One region of the Paraburkholderia strydomiana genome, then DNA from elsewhere that is predicted to be linked to it. Evidence: riboswitches for the same ligand, from Rfam matches in the RefSeq annotation. Region 1 holds a riboswitch; the other holds the start of a gene.
What was found. Region 1 has a riboswitch for manganese ahead of J2W46_RS07555 (TMEM165/GDT1 family protein). Riboswitches for the same ligand answer to the same signal wherever they lie in the genome.

Region 1 (11,241 bases):
GAGCAACGCGGACAGCGCCGCCGCGCGGTCCGTCATGTTGTTCGCCGCATCGTATTGCGCGGACGCGAGCCGCACCGTTTCCGACGGATCGTCGAGTTCAGTGAGATAAGACAACGCCAGGTTCTTCAACGCGCGGTGGCCTGCCGCCGCCGGCGTGGCTTCGTACGGGCCGGGCGTGCGATGTTGCTCGTAAATCTTGAGCCAGTCGTTCTTGAGTGCATTGGCGAGGCGCTTGCGCACGAACTGCCGCGCCGCATGCACGGCCGCCGGATTGGATTCGGCCATCTGCTCGGCGAGATACGCTTCGGACGGCAGCATCAATGCAAGTTCGCGGAAGGCTGGAGAGAGCGACTCGTCCGTGAGCACGCGTGCGAACGCGGCCGCCACCGAGTCGTCGAGCTGTAGCTCCTCGCCGCTCGCGGCCCGTCCGGCTAGCGTCAGCAACTCGCGCGTGGCGAGCCGTTGACCGGCTTCCCAGCGGTTGAACGGATCGCTGTCGTGCGCGAGGAGGAACGCCAGTTGATCCGCCGAGTAATCGTATTCGACGATCACCGGCGCCGAGAAATTCCGCAGCAGCGATGGCAACGGTTCCTGCGCCACATTGACGAACGTAAAGGTCTGTTCGGTCTGCGTGAATTCGAGCACGCGTGTGGTCGAGTCCGAAGCCTTCGGCTCACTCTCCAGTTGCAACGGCAAGTCCTTTCCGTCTTTGCCGATCAGGCCGATCGCAAACGGAATCAGCAGCGGGCCTTTTTGCGTTTCGCGTGCGGCCGGTGCCGCGTCGCCATAACCTTGCGTGAGCGTTACGCTGTAGCGCTGCTGCGCGGCGTCATAACGCGTGCGCACCGACACTCGCGGCGTGCCCGCCTGGCTGTACCAGCGCTCGAACTGCGCGAGGTCGCGGCCGTTCGCGTCGGCGAGCGCGTGACGGAAGTCGTCGCAGGTCACGGCCTGGCCGTCGTGCCGCTTGAAATACAGGTCCATGCCCTTGCGAAACCCTTCGCGGCCGAACAGCGTCTGATACATCCGCACGACTTCGGAGCCTTTCTCGTAGACCGTCATCGTGTAGAAGTTATTGATCTCGACGTAGCTTTCGGGACGCACCGGGTGGGCCATCGGTCCGGCGTCTTCGGCGAACTGCATCTGGCGCAGCACGCGCACGTCTTCGATGCGCTTGGTGGCGCGCGCGGCTTCGTCACTGCCGTCGGCCTCGCCGGCGGCCATGTCGGCCGAAAATTCCTGATCGCGAAATACTGTCAGGCCTTCCTTGAGGCTCAACTGGAACCAGTCGCGGCAGGTCACGCGATTGCCGGTCCAGTTGTGGAAATACTCGTGGCCGACCACCGCCTCGATATTCGCGAAGTCGGTGTCGGTCGCCGTTTCGGGGTTCGCCAGCACATACTTCGTGTTGAAGATGTTGAGCCCCTTGTTCTCCATCGCGCCCATGTTGAAGTCGCTCACGGCGACGATCATGAAGCGGTCCAGATCCAGTTCAAGCCCGAAGCGCTCCTCGTCCCAGCGGATCGAGTGAATCAGCGAATCCATTGCGTGACGCGTCTTGTCGAGATCGTGCGGCTCGACCCATACCTGCAGCAGCTTTTCCTTGCCCGAACCCGTCTTTACTCGCTCTTCCAGCGCAACGAGCTTGCCGGCGACAAGTGCGAACAGATAGCTCGGCTTTCTGAACGGATCTTCCCAGCGCGCGAAATGGCGGCCGTCCGGCAGATCGCCTTCTTCGAGCAGATTGCCGTTGGACAGCAGCACGGGGTAATCGGCCTTGCTGGCCCGCAGCGTAACCGTGTAAGTGGCCATGACGTCTGGCCGGTCGAGGAAGTACGTGATGCGGCGAAAGCCTTCGGCCTCGCACTGCGTGAAGAAATTCCCACTCGAAACATACAGGCCGGAGAGCGTGGTGTTCGCGGCCGGATTGCAAATGTTCGTGAGCGTGAGCTCGAACTTCTCCGGCACATTGTCGAGGACCAGCCCGTGTTCGTGCGCATGCGCGTTGGCGAACGGCTGGCCGTCGAGCGTAGCGCTGACGAACTCAAGCTGTTCGCCCATTAGCTCGAGATGCGCGGCGCGCGACGCGTCCGGATTGCGGCGCACGCGCATTGTGTTCTTCACGACCGTGCGTTCCGGCAGCAGGTCGAATTCGAGTGCGACGGTGTCGATCAGGAAAGCGGGCGGCGCATAATCGGCGCGGCGGATCACATTGGGCGTTGCGGTATCGGCCATGGCGTTCTGTAGTGATGGGACTCGAGCGGCCGGCGCACGAAGGCGTGTGAGCCGGGCTTGTCGAGCCATTGTACAAAGCCTCGGGGAATCGTGCGGAGCGAACTTTCGACCGTTCCCAACGCGCCGCAAGGCCGGCGCGCGACCGGCCGTCCAGACAAACATAGGGCCACGCGGCGGGGCCCGGAACGTGAGGCCTGGCCTACGGTCTACGTACAATACGAACCCGAGCCGACCCAAACGCTTCACGAGGTAGACCATGAAAACGAATCGATGGACGCGCCGCGCCATGCTGCTGCTGGCGGCGCTGACCGTGCTGCTGTCCGGCTGCACGACTTATGTGACGACGCAAGTCACCGCGTTCTCCGACTGGAGCGGCGGCGACGCGACGCGCACCTACGCGTTCATGCGCGAACCCGATCAGCGGAACAATCTCGAACTGACCACGTATGAGCACATCGTCGCCAATGAACTGGCCACGCACGCGTTTCGCCAGGTGGACGGCGCGCAGGCGCGCTATCTGGTCGGACTCTCGTATGGAATTCGTTCGGACGTGGTGACAGTGGCCGAGCCGGTCTATTACAACCCGTGGCCGGCGCCTTACTGGGGGTGGGGGCGTCCGTACGATCCGTGGGGGCCGTGGGGACCGTTTCCCGCCGGATACGTGAACCAGAGCTATCCGATCTTCACGCATCTGCTCGGTGTTCGGATCACGGAGCGCGCGACCGGCAAGGAGGTCTACAACGTGACCGCGCGCAATTCGGGCGGCGAGTCGTCGCTGGTGAGGGCCATGCCGTATCTCGCTCGCAGCGCGCTCGCAGACTTCCCGCTCGGCAATGGCGTTGTGCGTACGGTCAAGATTCCGCTAGGCACCGGCGCAGGCGCTCCAAACGAAACGCCTGTGCCCGCCGCTGCCCCGGCATCGGCAATGGCGCCCGCGCCCGCGTCCGGCGCGAAAGCCGCGCAGTGATGCAGCGGTGACGGAGCAGTGACAGGGCGGTGAAGCGCGGCGGCGCGCAATCCGGCTGGCGCCCGGATCGCGCGGTTCGCTTCAGATTCCTGCGCCGAACAACGCCATTGTCCCGAGAACGACGAACAGCACGGCGGCGATGCCATGCACGACGCCGGTCGGCAGACGATGAGCGAAACGGTCGCCGAGCAGGATCGCCGGCACGTTGGCGATCATCATGCCGAGCGTGGTGCCGGCCACCACGCCGAAGAAATCGTGAAACCGCGCGGCCAGCGCCACCGTCGCGATCTGCGTCTTGTCGCCCATCTCCGCCAGGAAAAATGCCACGACAGTTGCGCCGAAGACGCCGAGGTGGGTGCGGTTCGTGTTGGCCTCGTCATCGGCTAGCTTGTCGGGCACGAGAATCCACAAACCCATGCCGATGAACGAAATAGCCAGCGCCCAGCGCATCACGGTCGGCGTGAGCAGCGAGCCGAGCCACGCGCCAAGTGCGCCCGCGCCCGCGTGATTGACGAGTGTCGCCGCCAGCACGCCCAGAATAATTGGCACCGGCTTCCGATAACGCGCGGCAAGCACGAGCGACAGCAATTGCGTCTTGTCGCCGATCTCGGCGAGCGCGACCGCTCCGGTCGAAATGAGAAAAGCGTGGATCACGTTGTTTTGGATTCCCGGGCCGAGATTGAACGAGCGACGACCCACGACACGCCGGGCCCAATTGCGGCGGGGTGTGGGTCATCGGTCTCGCCAGGCCAGAGGCTGCGGCTGCCATGGCCGTGACGGCCAAGTCTGTTGACAGGCGCCCCCGCGAGTTCGCGTTCCACGAGCCCGGCCTGCTTGCCGGACGAACGCGCTGCGGGGCGGCTACTCCCCAATGAGGGGCGGATTATAGCAGGCGAGGCATGACGGCCGCAGCGCCGACCCTTGCATCGGCCGGCAAAACGAATGTATTGAAGTGCAACAGCCTTCGCAGAAAGTTTATTGAAAGTTTCAAGCTGCTTTCAACGTAAGCCGCGTCGCGCAACACTGCAATCCGACAGGAAAACACACCGCCATAGGTAGATTCCCAAGCGTCCCTTGAAACGTCCGCGAAATCTAATATCGCCTGAACGGCACCGTGGCAATCGCGACACGGATACAGATGGATACGTCTTTTTTGGCTGATTTAAACGAAAATCTTCAGTATGATTCCGGCCACTGCGGGAGCCGGAGCCAATTTATAAGGTCGATTGTCAGAGGCACCTAAATAATCTGGCCGATGTGCCGTTAATTTCGGTGAACCTACAAAAAGACTGATCGACCCGCGGCTGGAGTTGCCGGTCCGCGCGGCGCGCATACGCTATGAAGGCTGCGTGTTCCGTCAGGCGCTTCAACCTCTCCCTGCTTCTACGCGCGAACACCGATATGCCCGATCCGCACTGGACCATTCCGGTCGCTCGCTGGTCTAGCTGGCCTGCCGCCGCTTCTGCCGCACCCGACATCGGCTTTATCGAGCCGATCGTGCGGCGGCGTCTCAGCACTCTGTCCAGAGTCGCGCTGAAGGTTGCGCACGATTGTGTCGGCGCCGGCGAGGCCCGCGTCGTGTTCGCCTCGCGGCACGGGGAATTGCGCCGCACTACCGACATCCTCCGCGCAATCAGCTCCGGCGAGCCCGTCTCGCCGACCGCCTTCAGCCTCTCGGTGCTCAACGCCATGACGGGCGTGTTCGGCATTGCGCGCGGCGACCGCTCGGCGGCGAGCGCGATCTCCGCCGGGCCCGAAACGCTCGGCTATGCGCTCCTCGAAGCCTATGCGCAATTCGCGACGCAGCCTGCGTCGCCGGTATTGCTCGTCTACGCGGACGAGCCCGCTGATCCCGCATACGGCACCATCGAAGACGAAGTCCAGGGCGGCGCGATCGCTATTCTGCTGAGCAGCGAAGGCGCGTTGGGCCACCTCGTGTGCGCGCGATCCTCGGCGGTCGCCCCGGATACCGCGCGCGCAGTCGGCCAGCGCGACCCCGGCCCGACGGCTGAAACGGCAGCATCGGCAACAAGCACAGCAGCCGTTGCAGCCGCTGAAAAAAGCGTAGCGCCGGGCCACAGCGCGGCAACAGGTGCAACTGGCGCGGCGCAACCGCCCGATACCGCCGAAGCGGAAACGCGCTTCGCCACGCAAAGCCAGGCGCTGCTGCACTGTCTCGAAACCGGCAAGCCGGCGGCCTGGCAGGGCGCCGGCGGCCTCTGGCATTGGGGATGGCATGACTGCGCGGCTTGATTACGCCTGGCGACTCTTTGCCACCGGCATGGCGTTCGTCGTGTTCGGCATTTGCGGCGTGCTATTTTCTGTGCTCGTGTTTCCGCTCGCGTGGCTGTGGCCGCATCGCGCGTCGCGACAGTTTGCGGTGACGGGCGTGATCCACTGGTTCTTCCGCGCGCTTGTCGCCGTACTGCAGCGGATCGGCGTAATGGAGCTCGAAGTGTCGGGCGTGGATGCGTTGCGCGCGCGCACACCGTCCATCGTGGTCGCGAATCACCCCACATATCTCGACGTGATGGTGCTGCTCTCGCTCACGCCGCATGCATGCTGCGTCGTGAAAAACGCGCACTGGAGCAATCCGTGTTTCTGGGGCATCGTGCGCTCGGCGGAATATGTCAGCAATGTCGATCCCGCCGAACTGGTCGAGGCCGGCGCGAGGCAGCTGGCCGCGGGCTATACGATGATCATATTTCCGGAAGGCACGCGCAGCCCCGCGCCGAACCGGTTGCATGCGTTTTCGCGCGGTTTCGCGCATATGGCGTTGAAGGTCGGCGCGCCGATCGTGCCTGTGCTGATGGATTGCGATCCGCCCGCGTTCACGAAGCAGATGCGCTGGTACCACGTGCCCGCGCGAGCGTTCCGCATGCGCGTGAACGTGCTGGAACCATTGGGCGTGGACCAGCTCAAGGCAGACGACACCACACCGGCTCTCGCTGCGCGCAGCGTGACGAGTGCCGTCGAAGCACACATTACTCAGCACCTGTTCGATTATGGATTCTTTAAAACTGGAAATTAAGCAGCTCCTCATCGAAGCACTCGATCTGGAAGACCTGAGTCCCGCCGATATCGACGACGACGCGCCGTTGTTCGATACCGACGGCATCGGTCTCGATTCGATCGACGCGCTCGAAATCGGCATCGTGCTGCGCAAACAATACCAATTGACCATTGCGGCAAACGACGAACGCACGCGCGAACACTTCCGCTCGATCAGCACGCTGGCCGCGCTGGTCGAGAGTCAGCGCGAAGCGGCGCACGCTGCGAACGAAACCAACAGAAAAGGGGAATAAATCGTGTCCGAGGCAGAGATTCTTGAACGCATCCGCGCCATCTTCAAAGAGAACTTCGCAATCGAGCCCGAGCGCGTGACGCCCGACGCCCATCTGTTCGAAGACCTCGATCTGGATAGCATCGACGCCGTCGATCTCGCGATCAAGCTGCAGGAAATGACCGGCCGCCGAATCAAGCCGGAAGAGTTCAAGTCGGTGCGCACGGTCGGCGACGTGATCGGTGCTGTCGAATCCCTGCTGGCGGCCCAAGGCTGATGCCGGCAGTGCGCTCGGGAACGCCGGCGAACGCGGCTGAAGCGCCTGCTTCCGGCGCCTCGTCCACCGGCGGGCGTCATTGGGTCAAGGCAGTCGTGCAAGTGCTGGTGAAGCTCGCCTATCCGGCGTTGATCCTGTGCGCGTGGCGGTGGGACACGCCGCGTTACGTCGGCTGCATGCTGTTCGCGATCCTGTGGTTGCAGCGCTGGGCCGGCAGCGGTCCGGTCGCGACATCGCTGCGCCGCCTTTCCGGAATCGACTGGACTGTGGTCGGCTTGCTGAGCTGCGCGTCGGCGGCAATCGTATTGACCAACAGCGAGCTGTTGTTGCGCCTGTATCCATCGCTCGTCAATCTCGGACTGCTGATCGCGTTCGGCGCGACGCTCGTGCACGGGCCTTCGATGATCGAAAAGTTCGCGCGCCTCGGCAACCCCGATCTGCCACCGGGCGCAGTGCGCCATACGCGGCGCGTTACTCAGGTGTGGTGTGTGTTTTTTCTGCTGAACGGTGCTTTCTCCGCTTATACCGCGCTCTACTGGAGCCGCGCGAGCTGGTCGCTCTATAACGGCGCGATTGCTTACGTGCTGATCGGTGTTTTGCTGATCGCCGAGGTCATATGGCGCTACCTCGTGGTGCTGCCGCGCGCAGCACGTTCGGAGGCGGCATGATCGCGTTGCACGACCTGTTGTCGACTCCGTTGAGTACAGCGGCTGCCGCTACGCCCGTATGCCGCGATCGCGGTTTGCTGCTCGATCGCGCCGCGTTTCGCGCGCGCGTTGCGACGCTCCGGGCGGCCGTGCAATCGCAGGCCGCGCAACGCTACGCATTGTGTATCGACGATCCATTCGATTTCGCCTGCGCCTTATTTGCGCTGTTCGCATGCGGCAAGGAGCCGGTGATTCCGGCGAACGCGACGCCCGGCTATCTCGCCGACCTCGCCGATGCGTACGACGTCGTGCTCACCGACGCCACGCTGGCGCCGCATGTGCAAGCCGCCGCCGACGCCGCTCAAGCTCTGGGCACACATATCGACCCGCAAGCACCGCTCACGCTCTATACGTCGGGCAGCAGCGGCCGGCCCAAGCCGATTCGCAAAACGCTCGCGCAGTTCAACGCCGAGGTGCATACGCTAGAAAAGCAGTGGGGCGCGCTGGTCGGCGACGCGACGATGCTTGCGAGCGTCCCGCATCATCACATCTACGGTCTGTTGTTTCGCGTGATGTGGCCGCTCGCCGCCGGCCGCGCATTCGACCGTGAGATCAGCATCGAACCGCTGCATCTGCAAGCGCAACTCGCGCAGTGCGGCGCGGCGGTGATCGTGTCGACGCCCGCGCAGTTATCGCGCTGGCCTGCGCTGCCTGGCTTCACCGGATTGACGCCCGCACCGCGCGCTTTTTTCTCGTCGGGCGGTCCGCTCGCGCTCGAAGCCGCGCACGAATATGCGGCGGCTTACGGCGCCGCGCCGCTCGAAATCTATGGCAGCACTGAGACCGGTGGCATTGCGTGGCGCCGCCAGGATCAGACGGATGCATGGCAACCGGTGACCGGCATCGAAGTGCGCCGCGACGAAGACGGTGCGCTCAGCGTGCGCTCACCGCATCTGGACCACGACGGCTGGCATCGCACCGACGACCGGATCGCTTTCGACGAGCAAGGCCGCTTCCGTTTGCAAGGCCGCCTCGATCGCGTGATGAAGCTCGATGGCAAGCGCGTGTCGCTGCCGGAACTGGAAGCGCGACTCGCGCTGCATCCGTATGTCACACAAGCGGCAATCGTGCCGCTCGAGGGTGGCGTGCGTGAGCGCGTCGGCGCTGTCGTCGCGTTGACCGAAGCGGGTAATAAAGCATTGCGCGACGAAGGCCGCGTGCTGCTCGCGAAAACCCTGCGCCGACATCTCGCCGATTATTTCGATGTCGTCGTGTTGCCGCGTCACTGGCGCTTTCGTCTCGCGTTGCCGTTCGACGCACGTGGCAAGCTGCCGGTCTCGGCGGTCGCAGCGACGTTCGAGCCGCGTGCCGAAGGCGTCGAAGTGCTGGCCGAAGCGCGCGGTGGGGACACTGGGGAGACACTGCATTACGAGTTGCGCGTGCCCGCCACGCTCACGCATTTCGCCGGCCACTTTCCGGGCTTGCCGATTCTGCCGGGCGTTGTACAGATCGATTGGGCGATGCGTCTGGCCGCGGAGCAACTGCCTTGCGTGCGCGGTTTCACGTCGATCGATCGATTGAAGTTCATGGCGCCGGTTGGGCCGGGCGCGGTGCTCAAGCTCACGCTCGCGCACGATCCCGCACGTCAGCGCGTGCAGTTCGCGTACCGGGCGAACGAGCGCGAATGCGCGTCGGGCGTGATCGTTTATCGGGCGGACGCATGATGAACTTCGCTCCCTGCATCGTGATCCCGATCTACAACCACAAAGACGCAATTGGCGCGACCGTCGCGCATCTCGCGGTGCACGGCTTGCCGATTTTTGTCGTCGACGACGGCAGCGACGAGGCCACCCAGCAGGTGCTCGCGCAACTCGCGCGCGAGTACGCGGTGCAGCTCACGTTACTGCGCCTGCCCGTCAACGGCGGCAAAGGCGCGGCGGTGATGGCGGGGTTGCGCGCCGCGCGCGACGCCCACTACACGCACGCGTTGCAGATCGACGCCGACGGCCAGCACGACGCCACCGACGTGCCGCGCTTCATCGAAGCGGCGCGCGCCGAACCGGGTGCGGTGATTCTCGGCCGTCCCGTCTACGACGAGAGCGTGCCGAAAGCGCGTCTCTACGGCCGTTATCTGACGCATGTCTGGGTGTGGATCGAAACGCTTTCGCTGACCATTCGCGATTCCATGTGCGGCTTTCGCCTGTATCCGCTTGCGCTGGCTGGCGATCTGATCGACAGCGTGCAGTTGCCCACGCGGATGGACTTCGACATCGAAATTCTCGTGCGCCTTTACTGGCGTCGCGCCGCATTCCACTCGATTCCCACGCGCGTCACCTACGCGAGCGACGGCGTTTCGCATTTCGACGTGCTGTGGGACAACGTGCGCATCAGCCGCAGCCACACACGGCTCGTGTGCGGCATGCTGGCGCGTCTGCCGATGCTGCTCGCGCACAAGTTCATGCCACGGCGTGCCGCGCCCGCCGGTGCACGAAGCAAACAAAGCGGCGGCGCCGAGGCTCAGGACTGGTGGCGTATTGCCGAACGTGGCAGTCATCTGGGCATGTCATTGCTCGCGCTCAGCTGCAAGCTGTTCGGCCGCCGCTTCACCGGGCTGTGGCTGCATCCGATCGTTGCATATTTCCTTTTGACGGGACGTGCCGCGCGCGAGGCGTCGGCGAATTACTTCAGGCGTCTGCGCGAGGCCGAACCGCGTGGCGATACGCCTCGCCCAGGCTGGCTCTCCGCGTATCGTCACATGCTCGCATTCGCCCAATCGGGCTTCGACAAGCTCGCCGCATGGTCCGGGCGCGTCAACAATGCGGACGTCCAGTTCGAAGATCCTTCGGCGTTCGAAGCATTGGTTGCGAGCGGCAAGGGCGCGCTGGTTATCGGCGCGCATCTCGGCAATCTGGAGATGACTCGTGCGCTCGCCGCACAGGGCGCGTATGCGAAAGTCACGGCAGTCGTCTATACCGAACATGCGCGCCGCTTCAACAGCGTGCTGGCCTCCGCGAATAGCGAGTTCACGCGGCACCTGCTGGAAGTCGCGGACTTCGGGCCCGAAACCGCGATGATGATGCAGGAGCGCGTCGACGCGGGCGAGTTGCTGGTGATCGTCGGCGACCGTGTGCCTGCGCACGAAGCCGGCCGCACCACCGAGGCGCGTTTCCTCGGCGCGACTGCGCCTTTCGCGCAAGGTCCATATGTGCTCGCGCATGCACTCGGCTGTCCGGTCTACCTGTTCTTCTGTCTGAAAGAACACGACGGTTATCGTCTTTATTTCGAGCCGTTCGCCGAGCGCATCGAATTGCCGCGCCGCGAACGCACGCAGCATCTCGCCGCCTGGGCGCAGCGTTATGCAGTGCGTCTCGAACATTACTGTCGCAAGGCACCTTATCAATGGTTCAACTTCTTCGATTTCTGGGCTCGCCCCAAGCGAGACGCGAATGGCCGAACATGACCTGATCGACGCGCCGGATGCCGGCGCGCATGCGGCTTCCAACGGCGATAGCCACGCGGCTCACGTCGTGATCGGCGGGCGCAAGCTGAGTATCGAAGAAGTCGTCGCGATTGCTCAGCATCGCGCGCCGGTTGCGTTGAACGCAGACCCGGCATGGCGCGCCCGTATTCAACGCGGCGCGGATTTTCTGCGCCGCCATCTTGCCGCGGGCGAGACGGTCTACGGCGTCAACACGGGTTACGGCGACGCCTGTGTGGTGGACGTGCCGATGGAGCTCGTCGAAGCTTTGCCGTTGCAACTCACGCGTTACCACGGCTGCGGCATGGGCCAATATCTCGACGATGCACAGACGCTCGCCGTCATCGCCGCGCG
Region 2 (11,241 bases), on a different contig from region 1:
CCGCTCTTTCGCGGCTTCAACGGCGTCTTGCGATCCTATCCATGCGACGAGTTGCGGGGACGAACACGCGGCCTGATCCATCAGATACAAGTCGTTGAACATCTGATGGCAAAGCGTGCGCAAACCTTCGTCGTCGAGAGACAACACGGCTTGCGGTTCCATCACACACAACGAATAGCGGTCGGAAAACGCGACCTCGCGCGAGCGCGGGCGGCTTGGCAGTGCACGCATGTGCTCGACGGTCTGGTCGCCGCCCCACACGAGCCGCGCATCGGCGACGGAGAGCCAGAAGCGGTTCAGCAGATCGTCGCGCTCAAAGCGAGTCAGCAGGATGCAATCGGACAGCGCAGCGTGCCGCTCGTCCTTCAACAGATCTCCGATTGCTTCGACGAGAACTTCTGCGGTGGCGGACGCTCGCGACGGCAAACGCAGCACGCAAGTGTTGCCCGACAGCAAGCCGAACGCGAGCGAAAAGGCGAAGTTCACGGGCACATTCGACGGGCACACATGAAATGACAAGCCGAGGCCCATGCGAACTTCGTCGCGCGAACCAAACTTCGTGGCAAGCTGCGTCAGATTCGCACGACGGCACCAATAGGCGAAGCTGACGACGTCTGGCATCGACCGCGTCTCGGCACGGGCCAGCAACGCGCGCGACAGATCGGCGAGAAACTCCACGCGTGCCGCGTCGAACACCGGCGCGGGCGCATTCGAGATCTCGTCCCGACGGCCGACCAGAATCGTGGTCTTGCCCTGAATCTCATCGGGAATACGTATCACTGCAACCTCTCGTCTCGGCGTTCTGAATCCGGCCGTGCACCTTGAAATAGGTGCCGTGGCGACCGCATGCGCAATCGTCGACACCGACAATCTCTCCTTGATCCTCACTTAGCAACGAGTGACCTGGATAGCTGTGCGGAATAACCGACAACAACTGGATCAAGCCTGGCTTGCCCGGCGGCAGCGCGCTGAAATCGAGCGGATCGCGAATGATCACGTCCGACCACGACGACGCATGCAAATGCCCGCGCTCGCATTCGACGAAGATCGAACCGGTTTGCTCGACCATACCGTAGTAGTTGTGCACACGCGCAACACCGGCAACGTTTTGCAGGCGGCGCTTGAATTCATCGGCACTGACTGCCTTCGATTGAAGCTGCTTCCAGCCGCCGCCATGAATTAGAATGCCGCGTTCGAGAGGCAGCGTCTCGCCGCAGGCTTCGAGCGCCTCAACGAGATGCTGCCAGACGATGAACGTGAAGCCGAACAACAACACGGGCTGATCCCGGTGCTTGTCGAGGAAGCGTCGCGTCGCTTCGAGATTGAGCGACATGTCGTCGTTCAACGCATATTCGACGTCGCGACCGAAAATCGAAAAGCCGAGAATGCCGGCAGTGCGCGCGGAAAAACGATAGCGGTCGGCGACCGTCGCGCGGCAGTCGATCACGAGCATCGGCAGACGCTTCGGCCCAATGAAGTCGCCGACAATGCGCGACAGCACTTTGACCTGAAGCGCCGACGTCTGCTTGTCGAGAAAGATCTGCGACACGTTCTGGCCGCTCGTGCCCGACGATGTCATCGTCTTGATGACTTCGCTTCTGGGCACGCTAAGCAATTGCTCGTGCTTGAAGAGCCGCACGGGCAGAAACGGAAGTTCTTCCAACGTGGCCGCTTGGCGCTTCGCACCGAGCTTGTCGACAATCGCACGGTATTGCGGGCAACCTTCGTAGTGCAGGCGCGTGAGGCGCTGCAGTTCGTCCCGCAGCGCAGGCTCCTTGTCCGCCTTGGGAAGCGCGAACACCGGCCATTGCGGGACGTCGCTCAGGACAATTGGGTCAGACATTGATAGTCAACCTTTCCTGTGGGTAGGCGCGGCAATTCCGGCAAGCGGCTCACGGCGACGACTGAAGGATGAAGTCCAAGCGACTTCGCCATGGCGGTCCTGAATTCGTCTGCGACGAAATCAGGCTTGTCCACTACGTGAATGACCAGTTGCTCGTCGGTACCCTTTGCGGCGCAGGCGAAGCCTTTGTCGGCGGCGATCTGCTCGACCGCATCGAGCGAGATTCGCAGGCCCAATATTTTCAGGAAGCGATGACGGCGCCCTTCGATGAAGAAACAGCCGTCTTCGTCGATCCGCGCGAGATCGCCGGTGCGCAGCGTGCCGCCGTTCAGATCGCCTAACGCGAGATCGGCGGCCTTTTGCGCATAGCCCATCGACACATTACCGCCCGCGTAGACGAGTTCGCCCACTTCGCCGGGCTCAGCGATCGTGCGTCCGTCGTCGCTCTCGAGCCACAGGCGGCCATCCGGAATCGCGCGGCCGATACTGCCCGCCTTGTGCTCGATTTCTTCCGGGTTCAGATAGGCGATGCGCGCGGTCGCTTCCGTTTGACCGTACATCGAAAAGAAGCGAATGCCCTTTGCGCGGCAGATTTCGCTGACCTGGCGAAGCTTCGCCGGGTCCATGCGACCGCCCGCCTGCGTCAATGTTCGTACCGACGGCATGTTGATTCGCGCCAGACGCAGCTTCAGCAAAATGTCGTAGCTATAGGGTACGCCCGCGAAACTCGTCACCCCGTGGTCGTTGATCTGCCGCCAGAACGCGGCGTCCATCAGCGAGCGGTCCGATACGACGAGCGACGCGCCCGCCAGCAAATGGCTGTTGATGACCGACAGACCATACGAGTAGTTGAACGGCAACGACGTGATCGCCCGCTCTTCGTGCGTGATGTGCAGATACTCGGCAATCGACGTCGCATTCGCGCGTAAATTTGCGGCGCTCAGACGCACGAGCTTGGGCGAGCCGGTGGAGCCCGACGTCGTCATCAGCAACGCGAGGTCGGGGTGAAGGTCGACGCGTGCCGAATCGGCGCGGCGATACAAACCGTAGGCGCCTTCCTGATGAACCAGCGTGCCGTATTCCGCACCGGTCGAAGAGAAAATGTACGCCGGATCGTATGTGTCGATCAGGCGATTCAACTGCACCTGATCGAGCCCGCTGCTCAACAGGAGCGGCACAGTGCCGCTCGCGAGCGACGCGAGATAGCACAGCACCGTCGGCAGATCGTTGCCGCCGACGATAAAAAGCAGTTGCCTTGCAGGCAACGCGGTCGCGAGCCGGTCAACGGCCTGATGCAGTTCGGCATACGTGAGCGTGACACCGCTCTCCGTAATGAGCGCTGCGCGTTCAGGATATTGCCGGCTAACGAACCCGGAGTTCATAGCTCTACGCCGTACTTCTTGAGCTTGTCGACGCCGATGGTGTACGAGCCGAATTCGATGATGTCGTCGGTCTCCATCATGATGCCGAAGGTGTCCTCGAGCGCCGCGATCATGCCCATGTGGCCGACCGAGTCCCACGCCGGCACGCATTGATAGACGAAAGCTTCGTTCAGCGCGTCGCGCGGAACGGCGAAGCTGTCCATGAACACCTGATCGTATTTATCTCTGTTCGTCATTTATTGCCAATCTCACTTGAAGACCTTGCGGTCGGTATTAGGACGGGCAACGCGCGCGGGGTTGCCCAGGGCGATCACGTCGTCGGGAATGTCGGAGTACACGACCGATCCCATGCCGACGATTGAATTCGAGCCGATGCGCACGCCCTCCTTGATCAACGCGCCCATGCCGAGGTAGCTGTTCGCGCCGATCACGCACGCGCCGCCGATGTTGACCATCGACGAGACGACGGTGTTTTCGCCGACCTGTACATCATGGCCGACGATCGACATGGTGTTCACGCAAACATTGCGGCCAAGTTGCGCGTCGCTGGAAATGGAGCACAGCGGCGTGACCACGAGGCCTTCGCCGAGCGACGCGGTGTCGGCGACGAGCGAGCTGACGTCGATCACCTGGCCCAGGCGGGCGCCGGCTTCGCGCAGCTTATTGCCGAGCTTCTCGCGGCCTGCCGGCTCGCCCACGGCGATCACGAACTCGGCCTGGTCGAGATGTCCGGCGACTTCCGCATCGTTGAAGCGCAATACCTGGGTGCCGTAGAACGTGCGCTCTTCGCGGATGTCGTCGACGAAGCAGATCTGGTCCCAGCGCCGGCTCACCGCGTTCTGGCGGCGCGCGACGTCCATCACTTCTTTGCCGAAGCCGCCGGCGCCGTACACGAAAAGTCTCAGAGTCACGATTTTGAATCACCCGAACATGAATGCCGGCGTCTCGGCCCGTATGGCGGTTGATGCGGCGAGCCGCTCAAGACCAGACAGATGGGCACCGAGGCCAATGGAACATGGTCGAAATTATGCCGTTGCACCCTCGTTCGCGATTCCAAGAGTTAGCACTGGAAAAGCCTTTAAATCGATGCATTGCGGGACGCGTGAGGCGGGGGGGCAGGAGGGTTGGGCGGGGGGTGCTCGGCGGCTCGGCGTGGGCGCGCCGAGGGTTGCGTGAGCTTAGGGCTGCGTGGGCTTGGCGGGCTGCGCGCAGCGGCCCGCCCGGGCTGTGTGAGACAGCCGACAGCTGCAGTGGCCCTCCTGGTCGCACGCTGCGGCGCAAACTGCGCGAACGCTACCGCATTGTGCAAAACACCGGCGAGGTGCCCGAAACGCCTGCAGCGCCGCGGGAATCTGCCGGGCTACGTGAGACATGCGCCTGCGCAACGCCTAGCGGCTCAGCGTAATCGCCAGATAAGCCACATAAAGCGCACCGCACACGAGCAGCGCCCACACCGGCGCGCCGCGCTCGCGCGCGTTGATCCGCAGCCAAGCCGCCGCGGCTAGCGTGATGACGATGCCCGTGACAACCTCGATTCGCGGCGTCCACGGCGTCAGAAGGATGCCGATCGCCGGCAGCAACGTGCCCTGAAACACCATTGCACCGGTGATGTTGCCGAACGCCAGCGTGTCCTTGCCGCGGCGAATCCACAGGATGCTGTTCACCTTCTCCGGCAGTTCGGTAGCGATCGGGATGATCAGCAGGGAGAGCAGCAGCGGCGAGACGCCGAACGCCTCGGACACGCCCCGAACGCCGTGGATGAAACCTTCGGCGCCCCAAACCAGCAAGGCGACCGCGAGCACGAGCTGAACAGCGATCGTCGCCAGGTTCGTCGAGACGCCGAGGCGCGCGAGCATCATCTTGCCCGGCGCCTCCGTGCCGTGACCGGCATCCACGAGACTGTTCGACGCACGGAAAGTCGCCACCACATAGGCGACGTAGACGCCCACGAGCGCAATGCTGAACAGCGCGCGGACGATTCTTTGTTCGTGCGGCACATACATGGCCGCAGCCGCCAGCAGGAACGCGAAAAGAAAATAGTTGAGGTCACGCGTGAAGCCCGAGCGTTCCGGTGCGACGCGTCCGCCGATGCCGCGTGAACGCAGAACCGCGAGCGTCATAAGGAAGGTGGACAGCGTGGAAAGCATCAGCGGCGCGCCGAGGATCGCGCCGACACCGATTTCCTCATTGACGGCATGATCAGCCGTGCCGCCGATGATTGCGATCAGCGGCACCAAGGTCTCCGGCAACGCAGTGCCGACCGCCGCAAACAGCGAGCCGGTGACGCCTTCCGAGATTTTGAGGCGCTCGCCGAGATGTTCGAGCGCGTTGGTGAAAAGCTCGGCCGCCACCAGAATGACGACCAGCATGACAGCCAGTTCGATGATAAGACCGGTCATGCACGGCTCCCGTCGACGGGAAGCGCGCGGCACGGCGCATGGTGCAGGAGGAAATTGGGTAGGGGACAACGTGATTTCACAGCGGCTCCGCGGTCGGACGTTAGACGAACCAATGACGCACCGCCACCCGTCCGACCAGAACGAAGCAGTGCGCCAATGGTCTCGCCAAACCGACCCGGTCGAACGCGCCATGACCAGTCAGGTCAAGTATGTTGACGCGCTCTCCTTCATGCGATGCGTGAAGGAAGGCTACTCCCCAGTGACCGGGGGATTCTAGCGGGAGTGAGCACAACGGACAAGCCTGGGTATGGGGCGCCGAATGGCGCGGCATTGAGGGCGCGGGAAATAAAAAAGGGCTTAGGCGTTGTTTGCCTAAACCCTTGATTCCGAGCCAATGTTATTGGCGCGCCCGGCTGGGATCGAACCAGCAACCCCTGCCTTCGGAGGGCAGTACTCTATCCATTGAGCTACGGGCGCTTTGACACAAGAAACGCGAAAGCGCGGCAAACTGAGCGGATGCGGCGCCAAAGCAAGACCGAAAGGATACCCGGTTTCCGCCATACCGTCCACCGGACGGCCTTCGGGCCCGTTTCCCGTGGTTTCGCGCACCTTTGCAGGACTTCGCGCGATGCGGGTAAACGCCTGCTGAACAGCACGCCGCGGCCCTCGCCGCCGCAGAAAGCTTGCGTCTATAATCGTCCGTGGCCGATCAAGAACAAGAAGTTGCCGTCGCGCTGTACCGCTCACATACCCACGGAGACGAGACAAGCATGAGCGAAGCACCACACGGAGCCCCGATCAAAACCCCAGGACAGCTCATCGCCGCGGTCATCGCCGGGTTTGCTGTGCCGATCATCATCATCGTTCTGCTGGCCTATTACGTCGACAATTCGACGCGCACGGGCGCTGGCACCGACAGTCTCTCCCAAGCCGAGGTCAGTGCCCGCATCAAGCCTATCGCTCAGGTCGACATTCGCGACGCCAACGCGCCGCGCGTCTATAAGACCGGCGAAGAAGTCTACAAGGCGGTCTGCTCGACCTGTCACGCGTCCGGCGCGGCAGGCGCACCCAAGTTCACCAATACTGCCGACTGGGCACCACGCATCTCGCAAGGCTTCGACACGCTGCTGCATACGGCGCTCGCCGGTAAAGGCGCGATGCCGCCACGCGGCGGCACGAGCCCGGACGATTACAGCGACTTCGAAATCGCCCGCGCGGTGACCTACATGGCGAACAATTCGGGCGCAAGCTTCGCTGAACCGGCGCAACCGGCATCGGGCGCGGCGGCCGCGTCCGGCGCGGCGGCCGCTTCTGTCGCGGCCGGCGCTTCCGGTGCAACAGCTGCCGCCGGCGCTTCCGACGCGGGCGCGGCACAAGCCGCCGCCGCAGTGGCGGCAATGGCGAGCGTCCCGCAAGCTGCGGCTCCGGCATCCGGCGCCACGCAAAGCGCGGATGCATCGCAAGCGGGCAAGGCCCTGTACCAGCAGGTGTGCCAGGCATGTCATGCTGCCGGCGTGCTCAACGCGCCGAAGTTCGGGGACAAGGAAGCGTGGGCGGCGCGCCTGAAAGAGCCGATGGACACCGTCTACAACTATGCGCTGCACGGCAAGGGCGCGATGCCGCCCAAAGGCGGCTCGAACGCCTCGGACGCCGACGTAAAGGCCGCCGTCGACTACATGGTCAGTGCCGCGAAGTGACGGGAAGTAACACGAAGTAGCGCGCATTAGTCGCGCATTAATCGCGCGCAAAGACAATTGCGCGCCGCTTGCCCGACAACTCGATCCCTGCACCGCAACCACGCGGGCAGGGATTTTTTATGCTCGACGGATTCTCGCGCGCGCGTGCCGCCTTATTGCTCGCCGACGGGACGAGCGAAGGCATCGACAAACGAGAGCGCCGGCGTCCTGCGCGCAAGCTCGGTGAAACGCGCGTGCAATTCCGCCGGCGGAAGCCACGGATAACTCAAGCCTTCCTGCAACGCGTCGAGCAACGCGCCATCTGCATCGGGCACGACGTCCATGCGTGCGATGTGAATATGAAAGCGGCTGACAGCGGGCGTCTTATCGAAAGTCCAGCAATAGACGCCGTGGCCCACGCGCAATGCGCCGGCGGCCGGTTCACGCATCAGCACGAGCCACGGCAGCGCATCGATCACACCGTCGCGCACGTTCAGCGAGTCGCACAAGTAATACGTGCGGCACCGCGTGTAGGTCGCGCCGAAATCGGTGACGAGCGTCTTCGTGATCGCGTCTATGCCGACCGTGCGCGCGGGGAAGGTGATTGTCGACGTCGCAAGAGAAATGGTGAGCTCGGCGTCGGGAGCAAAAGCATCCGGCATGCGTTGCGCGCGCGTGTTGTCTTTCGCGTCGATGTAGGCTTCGAGGGCGCGAGTGTATGGCGCGAGCGTCGGCGAGGTCATGCGGCGGTCTCCAGTTGACAGGCTCGAAGGTGCGCAAAGGTACGCGAAGGTACATGACCATGCGACCGAGCAGCCGCGCCACTGTAGCGCGGCTTTCCACAAAAACCGGTGAAGCACCTGAGGTTAGCGGGGTCTTGCCACGCACGCGCTAACCACGGCATTCAAGGCTTCTGCAGCAGCGCCTTGAGACTCGCGAGCCGGTCTTTCGGCGACATCGGCGCCTCTTCGGGCGTCGGCGGCGGCGCGTCGTCGAGCAGCATCTCGGGAATGAATCGCGACGGCTCGCAAACCACCGTCTCCCGTGCGCGCTTGCGCTTTTTGCACCAGTTCAGATGCAGACTGCGTTGCGCGCGCGTGATCGCGACATACATCAGACGGCGCTCTTCCTCGATGCGCGCGTCGTCGATCGGCTCGTCGTCCGCGCCGCCTCTATGCGGCATGATTCCTTCTTCGACGCCCACCAGAAACACGTGCGGATACTCGAGCCCCTTCGACGCGTGCACGGTTGAGAGCCGCACCGCGTCCGGGTCTTCCTCGCGGCCTTCGAGCATCGACATCAGCGCGACCGTCTGGATGAGGCCGAGCAGGTTCTTGCCCGTGTCGCCAAAGCCGTCCGCCGTGTCGTAGCCGGTTGCCTCCTGGTTGCCCGAGCCAGCGGATTCATCCGAGCCTTGGGGCTCCGCCTTCGTGCCCTTGCGCTTCAACCATTCGATGAACTCCAGAACGTTTTGCCACTTGGATTGCGCCTGACGTTCATCGAATGCGTCGTACAGATACGCTTCGTAGTGGATCGCGTCCATCAACTCGTCGAGCAGCGTGCCGGCCGCGTCCTTTTCGGCGCGGTCGGTGAGGCGCTGCATGAAGTCGCAGAACACGCGCATCGGTTCGATCTGACGCGGCGACAAGCGCGCTTCAATGCCGCCCATATACACCGCCTCGAACAGCGACACCTTCGCTTGACCCGCGAACGAGCCGAGTGCTTCGAGCGTCGTGTTACCGACCCCGCGACGCGGCGTGGTGATCGCGCGGATGAACGCGGGGTCGTCGTTAGCGTTCGCAATCAGCCGCAGATACGCGCAAATGTCCTTGATTTCGGCTTTATCGAAGAATGACTGGCCGCCGGACAGCACATACGGAATCCGCTCGCGGCGCAGCACCTGTTCGAAAATGCGCGCCTGAAAGTTGCCGCGATAGAGAATTGCGTAGTCGCGAAAATTCGCACGGCGCTCGAACTTGTGCGCGGACAGACGAAACACTACGGACTCGGCTTCGTGCTCTTCGTCGTTGCACGGCGTGACGGTGATCGAATCCCCCATGCCGTGCTCGGACCACAGTTTCTTTTCGAAGAGCTTCGGGTTATTCGCGATCACGTTGTTGGCGGCGGTCAGAATGCGCACCGTCGAACGATAGTTCTGCTCGAGCTTGATCACATGCAGCTTCGGGAAATCCTTGCCGAGCTGCGCAAGGTTCTCGAGCGTCGCGCCGCGCCAGCCGTAAATGGCCTGATCGTCGTCGCCCACCGCCGTGAATGCCGCGCGCGGGCCGGCCAGTTGCTTGAGCAATTCATACTGGCAGGCGTTGGTGTCCTGATATTCGTCGATCAGCAGATAACGCAGCTTGTTTTGCCAGCGGTCGCGCACCTGCTCGTTGCTCGCGAAGAGTTCGGCGGGCAGGCGGATCAGATCGTCGAAATCGACCGCCTGGTACGCGTGCAGCGTCGCCACATAGTTGCGATAGACGATCGCCGCCTGGTGCTCGTCTTCATTCGCGGCGATCGCGATCGCCTGTTCGGGCATGATGAGCCCGTTCTTCCACAGCGAAATGATCGATTGGATCTTGCGGATAAAGCCCTTGTCCGTCGAGCCGACCTGCTCCTGGATCATGCCGAAGCAGTCGTCGGAATCCATGATCGAGAATTGCGGCTTTAGGCCGACGTGTTCCGCTTCCTGCCGCAGAATCTGCACGCCGAGCGAGTGAAACGTGCACACCGTCAACTGATTGACGGGCACTTTGCGGCCTTCCTTGCCGGGCGTGGTCAGCGTCTTGCCTTCGAGCAGTTTCCCCACGCGCTCGCGCATTTCCGCCGCGGCTTTATTCGTGAACGTGACCGCTGCGATGTGGCGCGGCTCGAAGCCCTTTGCCTCGATCAGGTGCGCGATTTTCTGCGTGATCACGCGCGTCTTGCCGCTCCCTGCGCCGGCGAGTACGAGACACGGCCCGTCAAGGTAACGGACCGCTTCATTTTGAGCGGGATTCAGGCCTGCGGACATCGTCTGTGGATGGGGTAGTGCGGGTTGAAAAGCGGCTGTTCAGACGGAGCACTCGGACGCGCCGTTTGATAGCGGCGCTTGAGGCGCCGCAGCGCAGTATTGCCGGTCGCGAAGCCGGCGCATGCCGCGCGGCGCGCGCTCAGGGAATGCATGCCACGCGTTGCGAGGCTCGCCCGGCGCGCCTCGGTTGGCGCGAGAGGAGCGATGTTAACACGGATGAAATCGGCGGATAGATTCGCTCGACGAATCCTGCGGATGAACCGGCGCCCACCGCTTTGGGAAAAATGTCAGAGCTTCGGCGCCTGGCCTGCCGGCGCAATCCCGGTCCCGGCCATGCCACAATGACGGCGTTGCGCGCCGCCGCCGCGGTGGCAAAGCGGCGCGCCGTTTTTGCAGGAAGACACGCATGTCCGCATCGCTGAAAATTGGATTGATGGGTTACGGATTCGCAGGCGCGACGTTTCATGCACCGGTGATCGAGCACTGCGGCCGCGCCAGCGTCGCCGCCATCGCGACCGGCAGACCCGAGACCGCGCTCGCCGACTATCCGCACGCGAAAGTGGTGGCCGATCTCGACGCGTTGCTCGCGCTCCCGGAGATCGACTGCGTGGTTATCGCCACGCCGAACGACACGCACTTCGATCTCGCGCGCCGTACGCTCGAAGCAGGCAAGCATGTGGTGGTCGACAAGCCGGTTACGCTGAGCGCCGCCGACGCTCGCACGCTCGCCAACATTGCACTCGCGCGGGGCAAGCTGTTCGTGCCGTTTCACAACCGTCGCTGGGACGGCGATTTCATGACCGTCCGCGATCTGCTCGCAAGCGGCGAGTTGGGACGCCTCACGCACTATGAATCGCATTTCGACCGGTTCCGGCCCGAAGTGCGTCAGCGTTGGCGCGAGGAAGCGTCGCGCGGCGGCGGGCTGCTG

Region 2: linked by a shared signal. The riboswitch ahead of J2W46_RS18650 (sodium:calcium antiporter) and the one ahead of J2W46_RS07555 (TMEM165/GDT1 family protein) in region 1 are both predicted to bind manganese.

Annotation. Positions count from the first base shown of each region.
Region 1 covers NZ_JAVDVL010000002.1:433,059-444,299, reverse strand. The annotation lists gene pepN (aminopeptidase N) at 1-2,235, opposite strand, end outside; gene J2W46_RS07560 (DUF4136 domain-containing protein) at 2,492-3,202, shown strand; gene J2W46_RS07555 (TMEM165/GDT1 family protein) at 3,284-3,856, opposite strand; yybP-ykoY riboswitch at 3,868-4,084, opposite strand; gene J2W46_RS07550 (beta-ketoacyl synthase chain length factor) at 4,604-5,455, shown strand; gene J2W46_RS07545 (lysophospholipid acyltransferase family protein) at 5,439-6,233, shown strand; gene J2W46_RS07540 (phosphopantetheine-binding protein) at 6,208-6,507, shown strand; gene J2W46_RS07535 (acyl carrier protein) at 6,511-6,762, shown strand; gene J2W46_RS07530 (COG4648 family protein) at 6,762-7,430, shown strand; gene J2W46_RS07525 (AMP-binding protein) at 7,427-9,133, shown strand; gene J2W46_RS07520 (glycosyltransferase family 2 protein) at 9,133-10,869, shown strand; gene J2W46_RS07515 (HAL/PAL/TAL family ammonia-lyase) at 10,856-11,241, shown strand, end outside.
Region 2 covers NZ_JAVDVL010000006.1:302,703-313,943, reverse strand. The annotation lists gene J2W46_RS18675 (acyl-CoA reductase) at 1-780, opposite strand, end outside; gene J2W46_RS18670 (LuxE/PaaK family acyltransferase) at 761-1,843, opposite strand; gene J2W46_RS18665 (AMP-binding protein) at 1,822-3,225, opposite strand; gene J2W46_RS18660 (acyl carrier protein) at 3,222-3,461, opposite strand; gene J2W46_RS18655 (acetyltransferase) at 3,474-4,136, opposite strand; gene J2W46_RS18650 (sodium:calcium antiporter) at 4,614-5,624, opposite strand; yybP-ykoY riboswitch at 5,714-5,894, opposite strand; tRNA gene J2W46_RS18645 (tRNA-Arg) at 6,026-6,101, opposite strand; gene J2W46_RS18640 (c-type cytochrome) at 6,395-7,321, shown strand; gene J2W46_RS18635 (hypothetical protein) at 7,474-8,043, opposite strand; gene J2W46_RS18630 (UvrD-helicase domain-containing protein) at 8,205-10,313, opposite strand; gene J2W46_RS18625 (oxidoreductase) at 10,720-11,241, shown strand, end outside.